Linked DNA regions of Prochlorococcus marinus XMU1406. The protein of the gene in region 2 interacts with the protein of the main gene of each other region in a pairwise test. Links are inferred from orthologs where the notes say so. Each region holds a gene or a part of one and is shown on either strand. Other genes may lie near its edges. The genes, in order: rlmB and tsaE.

Region 1 (8,378 bases), on a different replicon or contig from region 2:
GGAAAGACAAGTCTTTCTACGTAAAGAATTAATGCTACTAAACCTCCTATCGAAATAAATCCACTCTCTAGTTGAAAAGTTCCTAATGATAATAAAATCAATAAAGAAATTGAGGAAATACCTTGCAACAATGGGAATAGGGTACTCGCTGTTCTTGCAAGTTTTATCGCTGAATTTCGATAGGCATTGTTATACGAGTTAAATTCTTTTATCTCAGAATCCTCTTGGGCATAAATTTTGATCGCGCTTATGCCCGAAAGATCTTCTTGTATTAAATCGCTAAGTTTGGATAATGATTCTTGTTGAGCTTTTCTTTGATTAACCATTCTGCCGCCGAATAGACTTACAATTCCAAGGATTAATGGAAATATCATTAAAGCTGATATTGTTAATGTTTTATTAATCGAAAACATTGCAGGAATAGTGAATGAATAAGCTAAGACAATGTTGCACAAGCTTAAAACAGTAAAACCTAAAAGTCTTCTTATGTTTTCAACATCGCTTGTTGCTCTACTAATAATGTCTCCACTACCTTTTTTTTGGATCCATTCTGGATCTTGGCTAAGTAGATGGTCAAAAAGTTTTTGACGAAGATTTACCTCTACTTTTCTACCAATACCGAAAACAATCTGTCTAGAAAATAGTCTTATTAAACCCATACAAGTTGCTAAAAATATTAACCACAATGATTTAGAAATAACAAAATCAGATGAGAATCCATTTTGTAATTGGTCAATAATCTTTTTTACTTCCAATGGTATTACAACACTTAATATATTTACTACCAAGAGAGCCAAAGCTCCATATAAAAATTCTTTTTTGTATGGTCTTAGGTATTTAAATATAATTTTTATCTTCAAATTTTTCATTTTATTTTGCCGATATGATTAAGATAATGTTTCATTTTGGAATATGTGAGCTAATTTTATAAATGATTCAGTATTTATCTATGGGTAACGAACAAACTCATCCATTACATGAAACCGACAAAAACATTATAGATTCCCTTATCACTAAAAAAATGCCAGAAGATCTTGACTATATAAACCTAGCTAGATTGATAAATCGTTATACCAATTTCCCTGGAGAAATTGAAATTAAAAACGATATTGAAAAAATTTTAAATTTTTGGAAAATAACTAAAAATGAACTTTTTTCAAAAACAAAAAATATTTGGTCAAAAAGCTTCAGGCCTTCTAATACAACTAAAGATTTAGTTGGCTCAGGTTTTGATACCTCAAATTGAATTTTATCTGGTTAATTTTTTTCAATAAATAAATGTTTTCTAATCTCTCAAACGCTGAAATTCTAAATAATTTGTTAGAGGGTAGGAACCTTGACGATTTAACTTCTAGATCTTTAATGCAAAGATGGCTTAATGATGAAATTTCAGATGTTGAAACAGGAGCTTTTTTGAGTGCTTTGAGAGCTAAGAGCTCTACAGGTGTCGAACTAAGTTCTATGGCTGAGGAACTTTTAAATGTTTGCGAATTGCCAGTAGAAAGACCAAATTTGTATCTGGTAGATACTTGTGGAACAGGAGGAGATGGAGCTAATACATTTAATATTTCAACAGCAGTAGCATTTGTAGCGGCATCTTGTGGGGTAAAAATTGCAAAACACGGAAATAAAAGTGCTAGTGGTAAAGTTGGCTCTGCTGATGTTTTGATGAATCTTGGGTTGAATTTAAATTGTTCATTAGAAAAAGTAATCACAGCTGTAAGTGAAATTGGAATAACTTTTTTGTTTGCACCTGTTTGGCATAAATCTTTAATAAAACTTGCCCCATTAAGAAAGACCCTTGGAATAAGGACAGTATTTAATCTACTTGGACCATTAGTAAATCCTTTAAGACCCAATGCGCAAGTTTTAGGTGTTGCTTCTGAGGATCTTTTAAAACCTATGGGCAGCGCTCTTTTAAAAATGGGTATGAATAGAGCAATAGTCGTTCATGGTTCTGGTGGCCTTGATGAAGCTTCGCTTCAAGGAGAAAATAAATTAGTATTTGTTGAAAATGGTGAATTACGTTTTTCAGAAATAAATATTTCAGATTTTAACCATGAAAATATTGCTAACGAAAAGCTTGCGGTTTCTGATCTTGAATCTAACGAGGAAATATTAAAGTCTGTTCTAAATGGTTCTGGACAAAAATCTCATATCGATGTTGTTGCTTTGAACGCTGCCTTAGTGCTTTGGGTAGCAGGAATTGAGGATGATTTAATAGAAGGATTTCATAAGGCTTTATTTTCGATTAATCAAGGAGATCCTTGGAAAAAGTTTTTACTATTAAAAAATTATTTGTCCGCGAATTAATTAATTTTAAATTGATGATTAATCCATTTAAGAAAAATGCAAAATTAGTTTTAAGCAATGGAATTGTATTCCCTGGATTTTATTTTGGTGCTTCAGGTACGGCTATTGGTGAAATAGTCTTTAATACGGGCATGACTGGATATCAAGAAGTTATTACTGATCCAAGTTATTACGGACAGATATTAACATTCACTTATCCTGAGATTGGAAATACTGGTATTAATTTTGAAGATTCAGAATCTAATATTCATGTTAAAGGTATAATTGTCAGAAATTTTTCATCTAATAATGGCAATTGGAGATCAAAAAAGAATTTTAATCAATGGTTAGTAGAAAAAAACATCATAGGTCTTCATGGAATTGATACAAGGGCGCTCGTTAAAATTTTAAGATCTAGTGGCTCTATGAATGGAGTTATTACCTCTAAAGATAAATCTGTAGAAAGTTGTTTAAAGATAATTCATGATACACCAAAAATGGAGGGGTTAAATTTATCAAAAGTAGTTTCAACAAAGCAATATTATTTATGGCAAGATCATACACAAACAAATTTTGATGTAAGAAAAAGATATGCTGAATCCTCTAAAAAATTAAAAATAGTAGCTATTGATTTTGGAATTAAAAATTCAATTCTAAATAGACTTGTATCCCATGGTTGTGAAGTTTTGGTTTTGCCATCTCGATCTTCTCTAAAAGATGTTCTCTCTCACAAGCCAGATGGTATTTTTTTCTCAAATGGTCCTGGCGATCCTGCTGCTGTTTCTGAAGGTATAGACTTAGCAAGATCGCTTATTGAATATGGTGAGATTCCTATGTTTGGAATTTGCCTTGGCCACCAAATATTTGGATTAGCATTAGGAGGTTCAACTTATAAACTCCCTTTTGGACATCGTGGTTTAAATCACCCTTGTGGTGAAAATAATAAAATTGAGATAACTAGTCAGAATCATGGTTTTGCTATTGATCCTAATTCAATCTCAAAAGACTTAGTTAGAATAACCCATTACAACCTTAATGATAATACTGTGGCTGGCCTAGAAGTTAATAATAAACCAATATTTAGTGTGCAATATCATCCTGAAGCAGGACCTGGGCCACATGATTCGGATTATTTATTTAAAAAATTTGTTTCTCTAATGTTAGAAAGATGTTGACATATTGTTTTCTTTTGATTTGATAATTACATTTGATACATAAATTTTTTGGAGGTATTAAATCATAGAAGATTTTCAGAAGTTAACCGTTTCTTTAAGAGGAAACCTTGAGTTTAAAACAAATATTATTGTTTTTACTTTTAAAGGCCAACTTGATGCTTTCTCAGAAAAACAATTTAAGACTTTTGTTACTAATAACTTAAAAAATGAGCATCCATTCGTTATAGACCTTACAAAAATAGATTTTTTAGATTCCTCGGGTCTTGGAGCTCTTGTTCAGACAGCTAAAGAATGCAAAAAGTCGAAACTTGGCTTCTCTGTCGTTGGTAATTCGAGAGTGGCCCAAACAATTAAACTTGTTCGATTAGGGGATTTCCTTAACTTGAAGTCAAACCTTGAAGATGCATTAAATTATTTAAAAAATTGAATTATTGGATTCAAAATTTGGTTCCATATGGATCTCCCGAGGATATAGGTGTTATTCAACTTGCTTGGCTTGGAGATTCGGTATGGGAGCTTCACCAGAGACTTAGACATGTTCATTTCCCTTTAAAATCTAAAGATCTACATTTATCTGTAGTAAACGAAGTAAAAGCAAAATCTCAATCAAAATCACTTAGTCAAATTGAGCATTTATTAAATTCAAATGAAATAGATCTAATTAGGCGTGCTAGAAATAAAACAAAGAGATATCCAAAGTCTGCAGACCCTACTATTTACTCCAGAGCAACTGGTTTTGAAACTCTCATTGGTTGGTTATTTTTAAAAGATCCTCAAAGATTATCAAAACTATTTGAATATTTAGAATAAAAAATTAATTGAATCTATGAAAAACTCCTCTAAAAAAAAATTTCCCGGAAAAAATAATAAAGATTACAAAAAAAATTCAGTTCTTGGTTATTCTTCAAAAAAAACAAATCGTTCGGAAAAAAATGAAAGATTTTCGAAAAATTCTGCTAATAACAATAATGTTGAAAATTTAAATAAAACTAACAATACTTTTTCCTCTTTAAAAAGGACAAAGCCAATATTTAAATCTAATACAGAATTTTCTAAAAAAAATTCTGACAATCATCAAGAGTTTACTAGTAAGAGAAATTTTGATGATTGGATATGGGGTAAACATTCAGTTTATGAGGCTCTTAATAGTGAAAGAGCGATTAATAGGATTTGGTGTACTTCGGAAATCTTTTCATCAGACAAGTTTTATATTTTGCTGAAGGACCTTAAATCGAAAGGAGTCCTAATTGAAGAAGTTTCTTGGAATAGGCTTTCGCAAATGACTAATGGTGCTTCACATCAAGGTGTCGCATTGCAGTTAGCATGCGCTAAAACAATATCCCTAGAGCAATTAATCGATTTTTCTAAACACAACTGTGCAAATCCCATAATACTTGCATTAGACGGTATAACTGATCCACATAATGTTGGTGCGATTATAAGATCTGCTGAAGCATTTGACTGCAAGGGAATCATCATTCCCCAGAGAAGATCTGCTGGATTAACGGGAACAGTCGCTAAGGTAGCTGCAGGAGCTTTAGAACACTTGCAAGTAAGTAGAGTTGTTAACTTAAATAGAGCTCTTGAGGAGCTTAAGAAATATGGTTTTCTTGTTGTTGGCTTATCTGGCGATGGTCAATTATCTATTTCCAATTTTCAAGAAAAAGCACCCTTGGTAGTTATTGTTGGCTCTGAAGATAAAGGCATTTCTTTGCTTACTCAAAAAAAATGCGATTTTCTTTTAAACATTCCTCTTAAAGGTAAGACTTCTAGCTTAAATGCCTCTGTGGCGGCAGCAATTTCACTATTTCACTTGACAAGTAAATAATTATAATTGTTAATAATCATTGTTATTTAAGCCCTCTAAAATGTTGTTATTTCAATATATTTATATGATTAATAAAAATTTATTGAATTTTCACTACAAAATTGTATAGAATTTAACAAGAATTGTATGGTCTAAATGACCAATAAAATTTGATAAGAAAATTTGGCAACAAACTCGGATTAGCTTGGTGGGCTAAAATTGAGACAGATCAACCTCGTGGAACTTACTGGTTCGGCCCATTTATTACTAAACGTAGTTTAAAAGAAAATATTACATCTTTTATTAAAGATCTATCTGATGAAGGGTCTAAAAATATTAAACATAGTTTGGTTCGTTGCAAAAAAGAAGAACCACTAACTGTTTGATAGCTTTAATTTTAAGTAATGAATTTTAATTCTTTAAGAAAAGAAATTATTAGAAATAATGCTTCTGTTAAGGAATTAGTTAATGATATTTTTAACAAAATCGATCATAAAGATCCTGAAATTAACTCATATATTTGTACTACAAAAGATAATGCTATCGCGCAAGCAGAAAACATCGATAAATTAATTCAAAATAAAGAAAAACTTCCTCCTCTTGCTGGGATGCCAATAGCAATAAAGGATAATATTTGCACTAAAGGAGTTGCAACAACTTGTGCAAGTCAAATGCTCAAAAGCTTTGTTGCACCTTATGAATCCACAGCTTCAAGTAAATTATGGTCTTCAGGGGGAATTTGTTTAGGAAAAACAAATTTAGATGAATTTGCAATGGGTAGTTCAACAGAAACCTCTGTATTTGGAGTCACCTCAAATCCTTGGGATATTAATAGAGTTCCTGGAGGTAGTTCAGGCGGTAGTGCTGCTTCAGTTGCCGCTGGATTTTGTGCGGCGGCTATAGGCTCTGATACAGGAGGATCAATAAGGCAACCAGCTTCTTTTTGTGGTGTCGTAGGTCTTAAACCCACTTATGGCAGAGTTAGTAGATGGGGACTGGTAGCCTTTGCTAGCTCTCTTGATCAAATTGGTCCAATTACAAATACTGTCTCAGATGCGGCCGAAATTCTTTATTTAATATCTGGTAAAGATCCCTTTGATTCAACATGTCTTGATAAGCCAGTGCCAAATTACTTGGCTGATTTAAATAAATCTATAAAGGGTTTAAAAATAGGAATCATTAGAGAATGTTTTGAGCACCCAGGTCTTAATCCAGAAGTTAAGGAATCTGTTCTCTCTGGAGTAGATAGATTCAAAACTTTAGGAGCTGAAATTATCGAAGTTGAATGTCCTAGATTTAATGATGGAATTGCTACATATTATGTTATTGCACCATCTGAAGCTTCTGCAAATTTAGCTAGATATGATGGAGTTAAATATGGTTATAGATCTAATGATGGTTCAAATCTCATAGATATGACTTCAAAAAGTAGAGCTGAAGGTTTTGGAGATGAAGTACAAAGAAGAATTTTGATAGGAACTTATGCTTTGTCAGCTGGATACAGCGATGCCTATTACAAGAAGGCACAAAAAGTTAGGACACTTATAAGAAAAGATTTTGATAATGCTTTTAAGCAAGTTGATGTTTTGTTGACTCCAACTTGCCCAACTACTGCTTTTTTGAAGGGTGATTTTGTCAATGATCCACTTTCAATGTATTTGTCTGATCTATTAACTGTTCCTGTTAACTTAGCAGGCCTCCCAGCAATCAGTATCCCTTGTGGTTTTGATAAAAAAGGATTACCTATAGGATTGCAACTAATAGGTAATGTATTAGAAGAGGATAGAATATTGAATGTCGCAAATATTTTCGAAATTGATGCTCAGGTAATTAAGAAAAGACCTCTATTCTAAATTTGTATTAATAATTAATTTGTAATCACAAACTATAGATCTTTTAGAAATTTTCTCTATCTTATAAATATAAATTATTTGAATATGGGTTTCGTTCCGCTTCATAATCATAGTGACTACAGCTTACTTGATGGAGCCAGTCAAATTTCAAAAATTGTAGATAGAGCTTCTGATCTTGGAATGGAATCTATAGCTCTTACTGATCATGGAGTTATGTATGGTGTTCTTGATTTGGTCAAGAAGTGTAAAGAGAAAGGGATTAAACCAATTATTGGTAATGAAATGTACGTTATTAATGGTTCAATTGATGATCCTCAACCTAAAAAAGAAAAAAGATATCATTTGGTTGTTTTAGCAAAAAATTATACTGGATATAGGAATTTAGTTAAGTTAACAACAATTAGTCACCTAAATGGGATGAGAGGTCGAGGTATTTTTTCTAGACCATGTATTGATAAATCTCTTTTAAGTAAATATAGTGATGGTCTTATAGTTTCTACAGCTTGTCTTGGCGGAGAGATACCTCAGGCTATTTTAAAAGGTAGATTAGAAGTAGCAGAGGATATAGCTCTTTGGTATAAAAAATTATTTGGAGATGATTTTTATCTAGAAATACAAGATCACGGCTCTATGGAGGATAGAATTGTTAACGTTGAATTGATAAAAATTGGGAAGAAGCATCAAATAAAAGTCATTGCTACCAACGATGCGCATTACTTATCAAATATGGATGTTGAAGCACATGATGCTTTGCTTTGTGTTTTAACAGGAAAACTAATAAGTGATGAAAAAAGATTGAGATATACCGGTACAGAATATATTAAAAGTGAAAAAGAAATGCTTGAACTTTTTAAAGATCATATTGAAGATGAATCAATTATTGAGGCAGTTAACAATACATTAGAAATTTCTCAAAAAGTTGAAGTATTTGATTTGTTTGGTAATTATAGAATGCCAAAATTCCCTCTTAATGAAGATACAGATTCATTTTCTTTCCTTACACAATTATCTAACGAAGGTCTTTTGAAAAGACTTAAAAAAAATGATCTTACAGAAGTTGATGAGAAATATAAAAAAAGACTAACTTCCGAATTAAAAATTATAAAAGATATGGGATTTCCAGATTATTTTTTGGTTGTTTGGGACTACATCAAATTTGCTAGAGATAACTCTATCCCAGTAGGACCAGGTAGAGGTTCTGCGGCAGGATCACTGGTAGCTTATGCTCTTCAAATCACAAATATTGATCCT
Region 2 (8,541 bases):
TCAATAGTTATTATTTTACTTGGCAGCACTTTAGGATTAATACTGAGAATATCCATAAAGAATAATTTTAAAAAAAGTATAGGTTTTAATATTCAATATACTTCAATAGTAAATTTTTTATCATCTTTTTTTTTAGGAATTTTAATAGCATTAAATTTTATTAATAACGAAATATTAGTGTTATTTTATAGCGGTTTTTTAGGATGTTTTAGTACATTTTCTTCCTTTATATATCAACTATTTATCCTATTTAAAAAGAGACAATTCTTAAGATTATTTTTCCACTACATTGAAGTGATAATTTTTACTTTCTTATTCTTTTGTTTTGGTTATTTTCTTATTCAATTTTTTTTGAAGTGAAAATAAATAATTTTATTTATGTTCTTTTGGCTGCCTACTTGGCAACTTTCCTGAGATTATTTATAAATAATAACTTTATTATTTCAATAATTGGATCATTTATGGTGGGTTTTTTTATCAGTAAAAGATTAAGTAATTCAATAAAAAAAATTTTATTCAGTGGTTTTTTTTCTTGCTTTACATCATTTAGCGGATTTATATATTTTTTGTACAAAATTTTTAATCAAGGGGATTGGATAAGATTTATAATTTTTTTTAATTTAATCATTATTGTAAATTTATTCACAATGTTTTGCGGGTTCTGGATAAGTAGAAAAATTACTTAGATTTCATATAATAGTGTTGTTACTTTGAACAGGGATTATATTTATGAAGGAAAATAATCTTGAAACAGTTACATCCTTATCTACTGATTTAAGTACACGAGAAAACATTACTATACAACTTGAAGAATTGCTTATCGCGGGAAATTATGATGAGGCAAAGCTGCTTTTAGAGCCTTCTCAACCGGTTGATATTGCAGATGCTATTGGAAGCCTTCCACAAATATTGCAGGCATTAGCATTTCGATTATTAAAGAAAAATGAAGCAATTGAGGTTTATGAATATTTAGATCCAGTAGTTCAGCAAACTTTATTAGAAAGACTTCGTTCAGGAGAAGTTTTAGAAATCGTTGAAAAAATGTCTCCTGATGATAGGGTTCAACTCTTTGATGAATTACCTGCAAAAGTTGTACGCAAATTTCTATCTGCTCTTAGTCCTGGTGAAAGAAAAGTAACAGCTGAATTACTTGGATATGAGCCTGAAACTGCTGGAAGATTAATGACAACTGAATTTATAGATCTTAAAGAGATGCAAACAGCATCTGAGGCTCTTGCCATAGTTAGAAAAAGAGCTCCATTTACTGAAACTATCTATAGCCTATACGTTACAGATAAAGAAAGACATTTAACTGGTATTCTTTCTTTAAGAGACCTTGTAACTGCTGATCCTTCTAAGCCAATTGGAGACGTTATGACAAGAGATGTAGTTAATATTTCTACCAATACGAATCAAGAAGAGGTTGCTCGAGCAATACAAAGATATGATTTTTTAGCACTCCCGGTTGTTGATAGAGAAAAAAGACTTGTTGGGATAGTAACTGTCGATGATTTAATTGATGTTATAGAACAAGAAGCTACAAGAGATATTTATGCAGCAGGGGCAGTACAACCTGGAGATGAAGATGATTATTTCCAAAGTAGTTTGTTTACGATTGCTCGAAGAAGAATTTTATGGTTATTAATTTTGGTTTTTGCAAATGGTTTAACGACAAAAGTTATAGCTATGAATGACCAAATATTAAAGGAAATAGTTTTATTAGCTGCATTTATTCCACTTCTTATAGGCACTGGGGGAAATGTTGGAGCTCAAAGTTCAACGGTTGTCATTAGAGGTTTAAGTACTCAAAAATTGAAGTCTCTTGGTGCAATTAAGGCAGTATTTAAGGAGGCAATAACAGGCGCTCTTTTAGGAGTTTTAATGATGCTTGTAGTATTTCCCTTCGCTTGGTGGCAAGGAGAAGGACCTTTGATCGCCTCTGCGGTGGGGATAAGTTTAATATCTATAACAACTTTAGCTGCTACAACAGGAGCGATCCTCCCTTTGTTGTTTGACAGAATGAAATTGGATCCAGCTTTAATGTCTTCTCCTTTTATTACAACTGTCACTGATATTGCTGGTGTATTTATTTATCTCAGTACGGCAAAATGGCTATTAAGCTCTTCATTAGTCTGAATTGACTAGGTATTTATTCTCATTTTTGTAAAAATGTGGATTTTTTTGTTTAACTTTACATTTCTTAATGGTATTGTTTACAAAACAACATTTAATCTTCATGTCTTCTGAAACAATAAGTGAAAATAAATTAGCATCAATCGCAACTATAAAAGCTAGTAATGATGTAGATCTTGTTCGATCATACTTAAGGGATATTGGAAGAGTTCCTTTACTCTCGCATGAGCAAGAAATTACTCTAGGTCGACAAGTTCAAGAGTACATGGAAGTTGAAAGAGCAGAATTGGAAATTATTGAATTTACAGGAGATAAGCCTAGTATTGATGATTTATCAAATAAATTAGACTTATCTACGTCAATAATAAAAAAAAGATTGAGAGCTGGACAGAGAGCTAAAGAAAGGATGGTTGCAGCTAACTTAAGATTGGTTGTAAGTGTTGCAAAAAAATATACAAAAAGAAATATGGAACTTTTGGACTTAATTCAGGAGGGAACTATAGGACTAGTGAGGGGAGTTGAAAAATTTGATCCGGCCAGAGGATACAAGTTTTCAACATATGCATATTGGTGGATTAGGCAAGGTATTACAAGAGCAATAGCTGAAAAAAGTCGGGCAATAAGGCTGCCAATTCATATAACTGAAATGTTGAATAAGTTAAAAAAAGGTCAAAGAGAGCTCAGTCAAGAAATGTCTAGAACTCCAACTGTAAGCGAGCTTGCGAAATACGTAGAGCTTCCCGAAGATGACGTTAAAGATTTAATGTGTAAAGCTGGGCAGCCAGTCAGTCTTGAAACTAAAGTTGGTGATGGTGAAGACACTGTTTTGTTAGATTTACTGGCAGGGGGCGAGGATTTGCCAGACGAACAAATAGAGATGGATTGTATGAGAGGTGATTTGCATTCTCTTTTACATCAATTACCTGATCTGCAATGTAGAGTTTTAAGGATGAGATACGGAATGGATGGCGATGAGCCAATGTCTCTTACAGGGATAGGAAGGGTACTAGGGATAAGCAGAGATCGAGTAAGAAACCTAGAAAGAGATGGATTAAGAGGCTTGAGAAGACTTAGTGATAATGTCGAAGCTTATTTTGTTTCTTGAATAAATTCATTTATTAATTTATTTGTTTTTTCAGGTTCTTCATCATGAGGACAATGACCAGCCCCATTAATAATATCTAATCTCTTAATATTTTTGAATTCTTTCTTCCACTCTTTTGCTTCATTTAAAGATTCCCAAGGATCTTTTTCTCCCCAAATTAATTGAATGGGGGCATCAACTTTATCAAAAAGGTCAGTAGCAAGATAGTCATCAAATAAGTTAATAAAACCACGAAATGCTTCTTTAGAGTTTTCCCTTTGTGAGGGTTGATAAAGTATTTCAATCAATTCTTTATCGATATTCTTTCCTGAAGGGTAGGCTTGTTCAAGTATTTTCTTTATAACTTTTGGATTAGCAGCTCTTGTAAAAAGTGTATTACTAATTACTCTTTGTCTGACTATTGTTTTAAGGATGGGTCTAAGTAGATTCATTAAGATATCACTTTTTTGTAAACGTTTATCATCCATAGTTCTTTGTGCACAATCAATCAAAATGACACCTTTGCAACTATCTTTGAGGATTTCAGCAGCTTTCAATGCAATAACACCACCAATTGAATTTCCTACCAAGTAAACAGGAGATTTTATTACCTCTGCACAAAACGTTGATATTTGATTACCCCATAAGTCAAAAGAATATTTAATTGAGTTTTCTTTATAAGGTTCATAATTTAATAAAGCACTAGGCTGACTGCTTTTCCCAAATCCTAATAAGTCAATTGCGTAGCAGTTAGAAAGTTTACCAAGAAAATCTTGATTATATCTCCAATGGTTTTTTGATGCCCCAAACCCATGAACTAATAAAATTTTAATATTTTTTTCAGAAGTAGATTCTCTTGATAAAGACCAAGAAATTTCCCAATTTTTCCACTCCCAAATTTCAGATTTATTTAAAGACACTATGAAAATTCTTTTAATTAAACTTTAATTCAAAAAAAAATTATTCGTTTTTAATAAATTATTCTTAGTTAAGAAAAAGCGTTCATTTTATGAAAAAGAAAAAGGTCATATGTATTGGAGAGGCTTTAATAGACAGAATAAGAAATAAGTCAAATCAGGGATTTACAGATTTTTTGGGTGGTGCGCCGGCTAATGTTGCTTGTGCATTAAGAAAATTAAAAATTGATTCAACATTCATAGGATGTTTGGGTAGTGATGATTATGGAAAAAAATTTATTAAGCAATTTAATAAATTGGACGTTAATTTAGATTTCTTGCAATTAGATAATGATTCATCTACTCGCGTGGTTAATGTAGATAGAGATCAATTTGGAGATCGTTTTTTTTCAGGCTTTGAGGAAAGTTCACATGCATGCTTTGCAGACGAAGTTCTTAGTAAGAAATTAATTGAAAAAGAAATTTTAAATTTGGAGAAATCTTTTCTAGAAACAAAATATTTGGTTACGGGAACGATTTTATTATCATCTCCAATATCGGCAGAGACTATTTTTTTTCTTCTTGAACAGGCTAAAAAATTTGAAGTCAAAATAGTCATTGATTTGAATTGGAGAGAGGTCTTTTGGGATCATTCAAGTTTTTCATCAGAAATTAGTAAAGCCGCGAGAGTTAATTTAATAAAGAAATTTTTAAATCATGCAAATGTTTTAAAACTTGCTAAGGAAGAAGCAACTTTGTTTTTTGAGGATGAAAATCCCTTGTTAATATCTCAACAATTGTCTAACAGACCAGATGTAGTAATAACTGATGGAAAAAATCCCGTTGTATGGTATATCAATGGATTACAGGGAATTACCGAAATTCCTGCTTCACAAAAAATTGTTGATACAACTGGTGCAGGCGATGCTTTTTTAGCAGGCTTAATTTCAAAATTAATTTCTTTTGGCTATCCTTCAAAGCAACTAGAGATAGAAGATTTTATTAAGTTCGCAGGTGTTTGTGGATTATTAACTTGTCTTGGTGAAGGCGCCATCGAGCAACAGCCATATTATGAGAAGGTTAATAAATTTTTGGGATCTCTTATTTCGTAGTGTCTTCCATAATTTTTTGCGTAACTAATTTCTATTTTCCAAAAATTATTAATAACTGGTTCTACCAATTCTGGCCATTCAACAACTAAAATAGCTCGTCTTTGTATTGCCTCTTCTTCTTCTGAAAAAAAAACTTCTTTTGCTGAAGAAACATTTTCTAACCTGTATAAATCAAGGTGAATTAGTGGGATTTTTCCAGAGTTATAGTGATGCGATAAAGCAAATGTAGGGCTTGTAATGTCCTCAGAGATTGATAAGCCTTGAGCAATCCCTTGCACAAATGAAGTTTTCCCAGCCCCAATAGGACCCTGTAATAAAACAATTGATTGGGGATTTAATTTGTGTGAGAGTTTTTTTCCTAAATTTATAGTTTCTTTTAAATTCTCAACAAACACAAAATTGTACAAAAATCATCTATAGTTTAATAGAAAAACAATTTATTAGATATGGTTATAGCCAATTCAGTTAAAACCTCTACACCAAACTACGTTATTGCTGATATCTCCTTATCAGATTTTGGCCGTAAAGAAATTAAGATTGCCGAAACGGAAATGCCAGGATTAATGGCACTTAGAGATAAATATCAATCTGAGAAGCCACTCAAAGGTGCGAAAATAGCTGGGAGTCTTCATATGACTATTCAGACAGCAGTATTAATAGAAACTCTTGTTGATCTTGGTGCAGAAGTAAAATGGGCTTCATGTAATATTTTTTCAACTCAAGATCATGCGGCTGCTGCCATAGCAGATCAAGGAATTTCTGTATATGCAAAAAAAGGTGAGACTCTTGTTGAATACTGGCAGTATACCCACTATATCCTTGATTGGGGTTCAGACTCTCCAAACATGATTCTTGATGATGGGGGAGATGCAACTGGCTTATTAATACTTGGTAGTAAAGCAGAAAAAGATTTATCTGTTTTAGATAATCCCGGTAATGAAGAAGAAATTGCTTTATTCAATTCTATTAAGTCCAAGTTGAAAAATGATAGTGACTTTTATTCTAGAATTAAGAGTAATATCATTGGTGTTACTGAAGAAACTACAACGGGAGTTGCAAGACTTTATCAACTTCAAAAGCAAAATGCTTTACCATTTCCTGCTATCAACGTTAATGATTCAGTAACTAAGAGCAAATTTGATAATTTATATGGCTGTCGAGAATCTCTAGTTGACAGCATAAAGCGTGCCACTGATGTGATGATTGCTGGGAAGGTTGCTTTAGTAATGGGTTTTGGAGATGTAGGTAAAGGATCAGCCCAGTCTTTAAGAGGACTTGGTGCAATTGTAAAAGTTGCTGAAGTGGATCCAATTTGTGCTCTTCAAGCAGCAATGGAAGGTTTTAGCGTAGTTACACTAGACGATGTCGTGGAAGATATAGATATATTTGTTACTGCAACTGGGAACTATCAGGTAATAACAAACGAAAATCTTGTCAAGATGAAAGATGAGGCCATAGTATGTAATATCGGCCATTTTGATAATGAAATTGATGTGGCTTCATTGAAAGATTATCCATGGGAAAATATTAAGCCGCAGGTTGATCACATAACTTTACCGAGTGGCAATAAAATAATTCTTTTAGCTGAAGGTAGATTAGTTAACTTAGGATGTGCTACTGGACATCCAAGTTTTGTTATGAGTAATTCTTTTACTAATCAAGTATTAGCTCAAATTGAACTTTTCAATAAGTCAGAAAAATATACAAATGAGGTTTATGTTTTACCAAAACATTTAGACGAAATGGTAGCTAGATTACATCTTGATAAAATTGGCGCAAAATTAACAAAATTAACTAAGGAACAAGCTGATTATATTAATGTTTCTGTTGAAGGACCTTATAAACCAGAGCTTTATAGATATTAAGTTTGAGTTTAATTTTTGTAAATTTTCTTACTTCAATACCCGACTATATTAGTTTGGCTGTTGAAAAGAATTCAACAATTGCATACCTTACTATTTGTTTGGCTATGTTTTTAGAAAACATAATACCTCCAATTCCTTCGGAAATAATAATGCCCTTGGGAGGGTTTTTCGTTTATCAACAAAAATTAAATTTCTATATTTTAGTTTTTTCCGGATTAATTGGAACTATTTTAGGGTCATTGCCTTGGTATTATTTAGGTAGATTAGTAAATGAAAAAAGACTTTCAACTTTTCTAAATAAAAAAGGAAAATATCTGGGTATATCTTCTAATGATTTAAGTAAAAGTAAAAGGTGGTTTGATAAATACGGGGTTTCTTTAGTTTTTTGGGGTCGATTAGTACCAGGTATAAGAACTTTAATCTCAGTTCCCGCTGGTATAGAACTTATGCCATTAAGAAAATTTTTGATTTGGACTACATGTGGGAGCTTGATATGGGTAGCACTTCTAACTTATGCAGGTTATTTATTTGGTGAAAATTATACAATCATTGAAACTTACTTAGATCAAATCAAATATGTTTTAAAGCCAATTTTAATTTTAATTTTCTTATATTTTTTTATAAGAATATTTATTAGATTTTTTAAAAAAAAGAGAGCTTAAAAAGGGATTTCACTTGAATTACTACTATTAGAATATTGGTTATTATCGGACTCTTTTCGGGAGCCTAGTAAGTTTAATCTATCTACCCTAACAACTGGCTTATATCTATCTTCCCCAGTATTTTTATCTTTCCAACTATCAATTTTAAAGCTTCCTGTAATTCCAATTAAAGATCCTTTTTTAACGTAATCTGCGGCTATTTGTGCTTGCTTACCCCATATTTCTAAATTAAACCAGTCGGGCTCTTCATCTCTGCTTCTTCTGTTAACTGCAAGAGTGAAATTTGCTACGATACTGCCAGATTCAAAATATCTGACATCTGGTTCTCGCCCTGCTCTGCCTACAAGGTTAATAGTGTTAATTTCCATAATTTTTTTTTTTTATACTACTCATATTTCCAGGTTCTGCTCAAAGTTTTGCGTGCTATTCATAACTAAACGACAGAATTATGAGAGCTTACTAAAAAATAGATATATTATTTATAAAAGGAATTCTTATTGTGATTTTTAACAGATTTAAATTTTCTAGAGATATTGGCATAGATTTGGGAACGGCCAATACTCTTATACACGTATCAGGAAAGGGCGTTGTTTTACAAGAGCCTTCTGTGGTAGCTATGGATTTAGAAGAAGGTATACCATTAGCTGTTGGTCAAGAAGCAAAGTTAATGCTTGGAAGGACCCCTGGCAATATAAGAGCAGTAAGACCACTAAGGGATGGTGTTATCGCAGATTTTGATGCTGCAGAACAAATGATAAAAACATTTATCCAAAAATGTAACGAAGGCAA

Evidence for each region.
Region 1: the proteins of tsaE (region 2) and rlmB interact in binary tests that used the Escherichia coli proteins (3 or more experiments, as listed by UniProt). The link is inferred for Prochlorococcus marinus XMU1406 from one-to-one orthologs.

What each region holds. Positions count from the first base shown.
Region 1 is NZ_JAAORG010000001.1:754,970-763,347, forward strand. Bases 3,526-6,294 are described here. They hold rlmB (23S rRNA (guanosine(2251)-2'-O)-methyltransferase RlmB), read left to right. Parts: upstream 3,526-4,293; coding sequence 4,294-5,295; downstream 5,296-6,294. Other genes in these bases: HA149_RS04395 (STAS domain-containing protein), read left to right, coding at 3,532-3,894; HA149_RS04400 (Mini-ribonuclease 3), read left to right, coding at 3,891-4,277; HA149_RS04410 (DUF1816 domain-containing protein), read left to right, coding at 5,445-5,660; gatA (Asp-tRNA(Asn)/Glu-tRNA(Gln) amidotransferase subunit GatA), read left to right, coding at 5,679-6,294. In the rest of the region: HA149_RS04375 (ABC transporter ATP-binding protein), read right to left, coding at 1-869; HA149_RS04380 (DUF3288 family protein), read left to right, coding at 950-1,246; trpD (anthranilate phosphoribosyltransferase), read left to right, coding at 1,279-2,313; carA (glutamine-hydrolyzing carbamoyl-phosphate synthase small subunit), read left to right, coding at 2,328-3,467; more of gatA, read left to right, coding at 6,295-7,127; HA149_RS04420 (DNA polymerase III subunit alpha), read left to right, coding at 7,212-8,378. UniProt on the Escherichia coli protein: Specifically methylates the ribose of guanosine 2251 in 23S rRNA.
Region 2 is NZ_JAAORG010000003.1:470,918-479,458, reverse strand. Bases 3,902-6,833 are described here. They hold tsaE (tRNA (adenosine(37)-N6)-threonylcarbamoyltransferase complex ATPase subunit type 1 TsaE), read right to left. Parts: upstream 5,621-6,833; coding sequence 5,183-5,620; downstream 3,902-5,182. Other genes in these bases: ahcY (adenosylhomocysteinase), read left to right, coding at 5,672-6,833; HA149_RS09030 (carbohydrate kinase family protein), read left to right, coding at 4,227-5,225; HA149_RS09035 (alpha/beta fold hydrolase), read right to left, coding at 3,902-4,137. Outside these bases: HA149_RS09055 (CrcB family protein), read left to right, coding at 1-360; HA149_RS09050 (CrcB family protein), read left to right, coding at 357-686; mgtE (magnesium transporter), read left to right, coding at 730-2,136; HA149_RS09040 (RpoD/SigA family RNA polymerase sigma factor), read left to right, coding at 2,237-3,238; more of HA149_RS09035, read right to left, coding at 3,223-3,901; more of ahcY, read left to right, coding at 6,834-7,090; HA149_RS09015 (DedA family protein), read left to right, coding at 7,093-7,752; HA149_RS09010 (single-stranded DNA-binding protein), read right to left, coding at 7,749-8,120; HA149_RS09005 (rod shape-determining protein), read left to right, coding at 8,252-8,541. UniProt on the Escherichia coli protein: Required for the formation of a threonylcarbamoyl group on adenosine at position 37 (t(6)A37) in tRNAs that read codons beginning with adenine.